Methylobacterium mesophilicum SR1.6/6: one gene and its partner. The protein of the gene in region 1 interacts with the protein of each later gene in a pairwise test. Links are inferred from orthologs where the notes say so. Each region holds a gene or a part of one and is shown in the gene's direction. Other genes may lie near its edges.

The links. The genes of interacting proteins can lie anywhere in the genome.
Region 2: the proteins of dnaA (region 1) and MMSR116_RS12425 interact in binary tests that used the Escherichia coli proteins (3 or more experiments, as listed by UniProt). The link is inferred for Methylobacterium mesophilicum SR1.6/6 from one-to-one orthologs.

The regions. Positions count from the first base shown.
Region 1 is NZ_CP043538.1:2,234,252-2,238,869, reverse strand. What follows is about bases 88-2,937. They hold dnaA (chromosomal replication initiator protein DnaA), read left to right. Parts: upstream 88-690; coding sequence 691-2,184; downstream 2,185-2,937. Other genes in these bases: MMSR116_RS10545 (acetyl-CoA C-acetyltransferase), read left to right, coding at 2,456-2,937; rpsT (30S ribosomal protein S20), read left to right, coding at 88-204. In the rest of the region: more of rpsT, read left to right, coding at 1-87; more of MMSR116_RS10545, read left to right, coding at 2,938-3,664; MMSR116_RS10540 (hypothetical protein), read left to right, coding at 3,784-4,290; MMSR116_RS10535 (EAL domain-containing protein), read right to left, coding at 4,403-4,618. UniProt on the Escherichia coli protein: Plays an essential in the initiation and regulation of chromosomal replication. Binds in an ATP-dependent fashion to the origin of replication (oriC) to initiate formation of the DNA replication initiation complex once per cell cycle.
Region 2 is NZ_CP043538.1:2,612,042-2,616,798, forward strand. Bases 1,186-4,174 are described here. They hold MMSR116_RS12425 (replicative DNA helicase), read left to right. Parts: upstream 1,186-1,930; coding sequence 1,931-3,418; downstream 3,419-4,174. Other genes in these bases: rplI (50S ribosomal protein L9), read left to right, coding at 1,186-1,609; MMSR116_RS12430 (cupin), read left to right, coding at 3,665-4,114; MMSR116_RS12435 (SMP-30/gluconolactonase/LRE family protein), read left to right, coding at 4,125-4,174. In the rest of the region: MMSR116_RS12415 (DUF2232 domain-containing protein), read left to right, coding at 1-995; more of rplI, read left to right, coding at 1,037-1,185; more of MMSR116_RS12435, read left to right, coding at 4,175-4,757. UniProt on the Escherichia coli protein: The main replicative DNA helicase, it participates in initiation and elongation during chromosome replication. Travels ahead of the DNA replisome, separating dsDNA into templates for DNA synthesis.

The DNA.
Region 1 (4,618 bases):
CGCTCGCGCCGCTCGCGCATGCGCACCTTCGTCCGCAAGGTCGAGGAGGCCATCGCCACCGGCAACCAGCAGGACGCGCTCGCCGCTCTCCGCGCCGCCGAGCCCGAGATGATGCGGGCCGCCCAGCACGGCATCGTTCACAAGAACAACGCTTCGCGTAAGGTCTCGCGCCTCGCCGCCCGGGTGAAGGCGCTGGCCGCCTAAACTACACCCGCAAGACCGAGACGGTTTGAAGCCCGGCCTTCGCGCCGGGCTTTTTCGTGCGCGCTGTCCGGCGTCCCGAACCTGTTGCGCGGGGACCGGGTCGGTCCGTTAACCCTGTTCAAGAATCGCTGCGATTGCAGACTCTACCGCTGACGTGTAGCTTAACAGAAACTGACGCTACACAAGCAAAGCCGAGCGATTTCGGGACTCCTACGAATCGATCTGATTCGCCAAGACTCTAGCTGCCGTGTCGAGCCCGCACGGAAACACTTGCTGAGGAGGTTCCGCGTCGTCCCCGCAAGTCCCAGTGTTAAAGGAACTGTAGGTAATTGTTGATAGGCTCTTCCAATCGGCAAAAGTTCCCCGTGGAGGGGTTGACTCCATGAGGCGGACTCTGTCCCGCCCGTTCTTGCGGGACGCTGAGGGCGTAATTCGTGCGTACGCGCGGCCTGCGGATCTCCGTGGATCGCGTCGGGAGAGCCAGTGATGCGTGTCGACGGAACGGTGGCGAGCGACGACGATGGCGGCCGCAACGGCGGAGGCGTCGATTATGGGTCCGCCTGGGCGCGGGTGAAGCGCCGGCTCCGCGCGGAACTCGGAGAGGACGTGTTCGCCAGCTGGTTCGCCCGGCTCGAACTGGAGGCGGTGGCCGGCAGCACGGCCCGGCTCACGGTCCCGACCCGCTTCCTCAAGAGCTGGATCGAGTCTCACTACCTTGATCGCGTGCTGAACACCTTCAAGGCCGAGGTGGAGGAGATCGCCCGGATCGAGGTCGGCGTCCGTGGCACCGGTGCCCCGGTCCGGCCGGTCGCCGTCGGAGCGGCCAAGCCGAACCCCGCCAGCGGACCGCTCGCCCGCCTCCACGCCGCCGGCGCGGCGGTACCGGTCGCCGCGGTGACGCCAGTACAGGAACCCCGGGCCGCGGAATCCGGTGGCGATCTCAGCGGCACGCCGCTGGATGCACGGCTGACCTTCGCGAGCTTCGTCATCGGTCGCTCCAACGCCCTGGCACACGCCGCCGCCGAGCGGGTCGCCAACCACCAGGGGGAGGGGGCGCTGTACAACCCGCTCTACCTCCATGCCGGTGTCGGCCTCGGCAAGACGCACCTGTTGCACGGGATCGGCCACGCTGCCCGGGAGGCGGGACGGCGCGTCATCTACCTGACCGCCGACCGGTTCATGTACGGTTTCGTCAACGCCCTGAAGACCCAGTCGGCTTTGGCCTATAAGGAGCGCCTGCGCGGCATCGATCTGCTGATCCTGGACGATGTCCAGTTCATCCAGGGCAAGTCGATCCAGGCCGAGTTCGGCCACACGATCAACGCCCTGATTGATGCCGGCCGTCAGGTCGTGGTCGCCTCCGACCGGCCTCCGACTGAGCTGGAAGCCCTCGACGAGCGGGTCCGCTCGCGCCTTGGCGGCGGCCTCGTGGTCGAGATCACTGCCCTTGATGAAGCCCTGCGCGTCTCGATCCTCTCAGCGCGACTCGCCGCCGTGCGGGCCTCGCATCCTGGCTTTGACGTCTCTCCGCAGGTGGCATCCTACGTGGCGCGGGCGATCACCGCTAACGGCCGCGACCTCGAAGGCGCAGTGAACCGTCTGCTCGCTCACGCCACGCTGACCGGCACCGCCGTGACGATGGAGACCGCCGAGAGTGCGATCCGCGACCTCGTGAAGAATCGCGAGCCCAAGCGGATCAAGATTGAGGACATCCAGAAGCTGGTCGCGTCGCGCTACAACGTTTCGCGGTCGGACATCCTGTCGGAGCGGCGCACCGCGGCCGTGGTGAAGCCGCGCCAGATCGCCATGTACCTCTCGAAGGTGCTGACGCTGCGATCCCTGCCCGAGATCGGCCGACGCTTCGGCGGACGCGACCACACGACAGTGCTTCACGCCGTCCGCAAGATCGAGAAGCAGATCGGCGAGGATACGGTTCTCGGCGACGAGGTCGAGCTGCTGAAGCGCATGCTTCAGGACTGACGCAGCACTCAAGTCGCCGGGATCGATGCTCTTCGAAGTCCAGCGATGATCGCCTGGTGGTCCGCGCCCGGCATGATCCGGTCGATCCTGGTCGGTGCGCCTGCCGGGTGATGCCTGCGAGATCCTCCGCGTTGCGACGCGCTCTCTGCCGGCTCCGAGGAATTCGGGGCTGGCCGAGAGCGCGCGCCCCGTGGCAGACTGGCGCGAAGGAAGACGGCCCTGTAAGGCCGCGTCGCCGACCGGCGAGGACCGACGCCCCGGGGGAGAGCTGATGACGGACGCCTTCATCTACGATCACGTTCGCACGCCGCGCGGGCGCGGGAAGGCGGACGGCTCCCTCCACGAGGTCACGGCTTTGCGTCTCGCCGAGACGGCCCTGCGCGCCCTCAAGGATCGCAACGGGCTCGATACGGCCCTGGTGGACGACGTCATCCTGGGCTGCGTCGATCCGGTGGGCGAGGCTGGCGGTGACATCGCCCGGGCCGCGGCTCTGGTGGCGGATTACGGCGCCCATGTCCCCGGCGTGCAGATCAACCGGTTCTGCGCCTCCGGCCTCGACGCCGTGAACTTCGCCGCCGCGCAGGTCATGAGCGGACAGCACGCGATGGCGGTGGGCGGCGGCGTCGAATCGATGAGTCGCATCGGCATCGGCGCTTCGGGCGGCGCGTGGCCGGTGGATCCGGCGATCGCCATCAAGTCCTATTTCATGCCGCAGGGCGTCTCGGCCGACCTGATCGCCACCAAGTACGGCTTCACCCGCGACGATTGCGATGCCTACGCGGTCCGCTCGCAGGCGCGCTCGGCGAAGTCCTGGGCCGAGGGGCTTTTCAAAGGGTCCGTGGTGCCCGTGCGCGATGTGAACGGCATCACGCTGCTCGACAGCGACGAGCACATGCGCCCCGGAACCGACATGCAGTCGCTGGCCTCCCTCAAGGCCTCCTTCGTGCAGATGGGTCAGATGGGTGGCTTCGACGCCGTGGCGACCGACGCGCACCCGGACGTGGAGACCGTCGACCACGTCCACCATGCCGGCAATTCCTCCGGCATCGTCGACGGCGCGGCTGCCGTGCTGATCGGCTCCAAAGAGGCCGGGGAGGCCGCGGGTCTGAAACCTCGCGCGCGCATCCGCGCCTTCGCCAATATCGGCTCGGATCCGGCGCTGATGCTCACCGGCCCGGTTGACGTCACCCGGAAGGTTCTGGGCCGGGCCGGGATGAGCCTCTCGAACATCGACCTGTTCGAGGTCAACGAGGCCTTCGCGGCCGTGGTGCTGCGCTTCTGCCAAGCCTTCGACCTCGACCCGGAGGCGGTCAACGTCAACGGCGGCGCCATCGCGCTTGGCCATCCGCTCGGCGCCACGGGCGCGATGATTCTCGGCACGGCGCTGGACGAGCTGGAGCGCACCGGCAAGGAGCGCGCGCTCGTGACGCTGTGCATCGGCGCCGGCATGGGCACCGCCACGATCATCGAGCGGGTCTGAGCCACCCTTGTGTGGGAGCGGCGCCACGCCGCTCCCCAAAGTCCGGGAACGCTGCTAGAGGCGCGGGCGACGATCGGCCCGCAACCGGGCCGGACGATAAAACCACGGGAGACAAGCCCTTGAACCGCCTGATCGCGACGCTGTGCCTTGGCGTCACCCTGAGCCTGCCGCTCGCAGCCCGTGCCGACGAGGCCGCGGACCGCGTCGCCGCGGCCACGACCCTCGTCAACAAGACCCTGATCAAGAACCTCCAGACCGGCTTCAACGTCGCGCTGGAGAAGACCGTGGCCCCAATGCCCGAGGCCAAGGCCGAGGCCGTCCGCAAGGAGCTCCTCACCGAATTCGACAAGCAGCGCGGCATCATGGTCGAGGGGCTGTCGAAGGATTACGCCGAGAAGTTCAGCATCGCCGAGCTGAAGCACCTCGATGAGATCTATTCGGATCCGACTTACCTCAAATTCCAGACGATGAACGCCGATCCGAATTCGTCGGTCACGGCGATCTCGCAGAACTCGGTCACCAAGCTACTGAATATGCTGGCTGTGGCTTCGGCGGCCGACAACTCGCCGACGCCCGGCATGCCGCCTGCGCCGCCGACCGCGGCGCCGGCCCCGGCCCAGAAGTAGGGTGATGACCGCCGCGCGCGCCCCGTCGGCCTCAGGCCGCGCGCGCGGCCGGCGGGCTGAACCCCTCCGCTGCGGGGAGCGCCTCCAGCTGCGGCCTGGAGAAATGGTCGTCCTACGGGAGCGTGATCCCGAGACCGCGCAGGGCGTCGAGTTCCGCCGCGGTCTCGATGCCCTCGGCCAGCACCGTCTCGCCGAGCGCCCGGGCGGTCAGCACGACACCCGCGACGATCGCGTGGCGCCCGGCGCGCGCGCTCGCCTTGCCGCGAGCAGCTTGAACGAACTGGTAGCGGTTTGCGTCGGTGACGCGGTCGAGGATCGTGCCGGCCGG
Region 2 (4,757 bases), 380 kb from region 1 along the record:
TCTCGGCACTCCTGTTCGGGGTGCTGCTGAAGGCGACGCCGCTCGCGATCCTGCTCTACCTCGTGGCACCGCTGCCGATTCTGATCGTGGGGCTTGGCTGGAGCCACAGGGCCGCCCTCGCGGCCGCGGCCACCGGCAGCCTCGCCCTCGTCCTGGTGGTCGCGCCGTTCATGGGCCTCGCCTTCGGCGCCTATATCGCGCTGCCCGCGTGGTGGCTCGCCTACCTCACGCTCCTCGGCCGCGAGACGCCGAACGGCCTCGAATGGTATCCGACCGGCCGCCTGCTCGGCTGGACCGCGGCGACGGCAGCCCTCGCGTTCATCGCCATCGCGGTCCTGTCCTCGCCGAACCACGCCGCCTTCGACGCGCAACTGCGCGGGCTCGCGCAGACGCTGGTGCAGACCCGCATGCCCGCGCCGCGGACGACGGCGGAGGCCCGGCGCACCGATGCGGCGCCGGCCGAGAAGGAGGGCGGCGATCCGGACACGGCTGCCGGACCGGACTCCGCGCCGAAGGCCGAATCCGACCCGTCCGACGTGACCCGTGCAGAGATGGCTGACGCCCTCGCGCGCGTCGTGCCGGCCTTCGCGGCCAACGGGCTGGCGCTGCTCCTGACCTTCTATCTCTGGGCCTCGGCGCGGATCGTGAAGATCTCCGGCCGTCTGCCCCGGCCCTGGCCCGACATCCCCTCCACCGCCATGCCGCGGACGACCCTCGCCACGCTGGCGGCCGCTATCCTGATGTGCTTTGCGCCCGGCTATGTCGGCGTGTTCGGCATCGCGCTGGTCGGCGCGCTCAGCGCGGCCTTCGCGCTCCAGGGGCTCGCCGCCTTCCACGACCGCTCCCGCGGCCGGCCGGGGCGCGGCCTGATGCTGTTCGGCATGTACCTGATCCTGTTCGTGACCCAGGGCATCGCCCTGGTGGCACTCACCGTGTTCGGCCTCGCCGACACCGCCCTCGACCGCCGCCGTCCGAAGGACAATCCGGCGCCGTGAGACCCCGGCCTCCGCGGCCGAAACCCTGAAGGAGAAAGACCATGGAAGTGATCCTGCTCGAGCGCGTGGCCAAGCTCGGCCAGATGGGCGAGACCGTGAATGTCCGTCCGGGCTTCGCGCGCAACTTCCTGCTCGCCCGCGGCAAGGCCCTGCGCGCGACGGAAGCCAACAAGAAGCACTTCGAGGGCCAGCGCGCCCAGCTCGAGGCCCGCAACCTGGAGCGGAAGAAGGACGCCGAGGCGGTCGCCGAGAAGCTGAACGGCCAGAGCTTCATCCTGATCCGCCAGTCGGGCGAGACCGGCGTGCTCTACGGCTCCGTCTCGACTCGCGACCTCGCCGAGGTCGTCTCGAAGGAGGGCTTCTCGGTCGAGCGCGGCCAGTTCATCCTGAACCAGCCGATCAAGACGCTCGGCCTGCACACGGTGCCGGTGGTGCTGCACCCCGAGGTCGAGGTCGAGATCACCGTCAACGTCGCCCGTAGCCCCGAGGAGGCCGAGCGTCAGGCCCGCGGCGAGTCGGTCACCGAGCGCGAGGCGTTCAACCTCGACGACCTGGGCCTCGAGGTCGGTCAGGCGCTCGCCGATGCCGGCGAGGGTGCCGACGACCGCGGCTGAGCCTTGTTCGACCGCCCGACCGGCTTGTTCGCCGGTCGGGCTGGGGCTGGGGAACCGCTACGAAGCGGCTCCGCCGCGAGGCGACTTGAGTTCGGTATACCGGTGAACATTGGGGATGATCCGCCCCGAGACTTGACACGTTCCAGTTTTGTTCCAGCATGGACGCCCGTCGCTCGCGAGAGTCGGCGGGCGTCCGCTTTTCCGCGCTCCGGCCCGGCAGAACCGGCCGTCGACTAGGCTTCGGTAACCATACCGGGGCCAAGGTCGTGCGGTGTGATCCTGGCGCGCCCACCGCGGCGCCTGATACGGAGTCGTCCGCCGATGGCCTTGCCCAATGCGCTCACGGCCAAGCTCGAAGCGGTCCAGGCCGAGTACCGCGTCGCCCCGCACAACATCGACGCGGAGCAGGCGCTGCTGGGCGCGATCCTGGTGAACAACGACGCCTACTACCGGGTATCGGACTTCCTGCTGCCCGAGCACTTCATGGAGGATGCCCACCAGCAGATCTTCACGGTGGCTGCGTCCCTGATCAAGGCCGGCAAGCTGGCCACGCCGATCACGATGAAGACCTATCTGGGCGACGCCGATTTCGGCGGCCAGACGGTGATGCAGTACCTTGCCCGGCTCGCCGCCGACGCCACCACGGTGATCAATGCCGGCGAGTACGGCCGCACGATCTACGACCTCGCGATCCGCCGCCGGCTGATCACCATCGGCGAGGATTTGGTGAACGGCGCCTACGAGGCCCCCGTTGAGGACTCGCCTCGGGACCAGATCGAGCACACCGAGCGCCGGCTCTACGAGCTGGCCGAGGCGGGGCGCTACGATGGCGGCTTCCAGAAGTTCTCGGACGCGCTCACCGCGGCGGTCGACATGGCCGCCAAGGCCTACCAACGCGACGGCAAGCTCTCGGGCATCGCCACGGGCCTGTCCGACCTCGACGCGAAGATGGGCGGCCTGCAGCCCTCCGACCTGATCATCCTCGCGGGCCGCCCGGCCATGGGCAAAACCTCGCTGGTGACCAACATCGCCTTCAACATCGCCAAGGCCTATCGCGGCGAGAAGGGGCCGGACGGCGTCACCAAGACCGTCAACGGCGGTATCGTGGGCTTCTTCTCGCTGGAGATGTCGGCCGAGCAGCTCGCCACCCGCATCATCGCCGAGCAATCGGGCGTGCCCTCCTACAAGATCCGCCGCGGCGATATCCGCCCGGAGGATTTCTACAAGATCACCGACGCCGCTCGGGACATGCAGACGATCCCGTTCTACATCGATCAGACCGGCGGCATCTCGATCGCGCAGCTCGCCGCCCGCGCCCGGCGCCTGAAGCGCCAGAAGGGCCTCGACCTGCTGATCGTTGACTATCTCCAGCTCCTCTCGGGCTCGGGCAAGCGCAGCGACAACCGCGTGCAGGAGATGACCGAGATCACCACCGGCATGAAGGCGCTCGCCAAGGAGCTGGCCTGCCCGATCATCGCGCTGTCGCAGCTGTCCCGTCAGGTCGAGAACCGCGACGACAAGCGCCCGCAGCTGGCGGACCTGCGTGAATCGGGCTCGATCGAGCAGGACGCCGACGTGGTCATGTTCGTGTTCCGCGAGGAGTACTACGTCGGCAACAAGAAGCCGCGCGAGGGCACGGAGGAGTTCTTCGCTTGGGAAGCCGAGATGCAGCGCGTCCACGGCAAGGCCGAGGTGATCCTCGGCAAGCAGCGTCACGGCCCGACCGGCACCGTGGAGCTGCAGTTCGACGCGAACATCACCCGGTTCTCGAACCTCGCGCAGACGGACCGGATCCCCGAGCAGATGTGAGCGGGGCAACCGGACCGGAACGCTCAGTCATCGCGAGCGCAACGAAGCGACCCAGAGCCGCGTAACGCATCGACGCGTGGCGCCGCTGGACTGCACCGCTGCGCTCGCGACGACGGTTAGACCTGTCAGCTGTCCGATCCAGAAGCGGCGTGTACGCCACGCCGGTCTCCGCCGGCCTGATCCGCGAACCATCGCCGAACCCGGCCGTTGAGCGAGGACGAGTGTCCCGCCGCCGCAGGAGCGACGATGAGCGAGCCGACCCCGCCGAAGATGCCCTACTGGCACGTCTACACCGACGCGGAGGGCGTGAGCCGGCAGGAGCGGTTCCACATCGAGCGGTTCACGTTCGAGGGGATCAACCCCGAGACCGCGCCGCAATGGAACGACAAGATGGACTCCGCACAGGCGGTGGTGACCTTCACGGTCCTGCCGGTGGGTTGGGTTGGCGCGTGGCATGAGAATCCCCGCCCGCAATGGATCGCGATCCTCTCGGGGCGCTGGTTCGTCGAGACCATGGACGGTCACCGGGTGGAGATGGGTCCCGGCGAGTTGATGATGGGCGAGGACCAGAACACGAAGGAACGCGACGGCAGGAAGGGCCATCTCTCCGGCACGGTCGGTGACGAACCCTGCACGATGATCGTGACCGGACTTCAGGTCGAGCCGACCGTGAACCAGCCCGGTCGCTTCAAGTAGGAGTCGGCTCGTGGACGGTTTCGAGCTGATCCAGCCGCGCTTCAAGGGCTATGTCCTGCCGAACGCCCCCTTGCAGAAGCTCGCCGAGGGCTTCCGCTGGACGGAGGGCCCGGTCTGGTTCGGCGACCGCGACGAGCTGCTGTTCTCCGACCTCCCCAACAACCGGGTGATGCGCTGGGCGGAATTCGCGGGCTTAAGCGTCTACCGGGAGGCAAGCGATTTCGAGAACGGTCACGCGCGCGACCGGGAGGGTCGGATGCTGTCCTGCTCGCACCGCGGCCGGCGCATCCACCGGACCGAGCTCGACGGGCGCATCACCAGCCTCGTGGAGCATTACCGGGGACGGCGGCTGAACTCGCCCAACGACATCGTCTGCAAAACCGACGGCACCATCTGGTTCTCCGACCCGCCCTACGGCATCCAGACCGATTACGAGGGCGGCAAGCAGGAATCCGAGCTGCCCGCCGCGGTCTACCGCTTCGACCCGCGCGACGGCTCGTTGCGCGTGGTGGCGGACGATTTCCAGGGCCCGAACGGGCTGTGCTTCTCCCCCGACGAGCGCAGGCTCTACATCGTGGAGACCGGCCTGCAGTTCGACATAGATCCGCTCCAGCACGTACGGGTGTTCGACGTCGCCGACGAC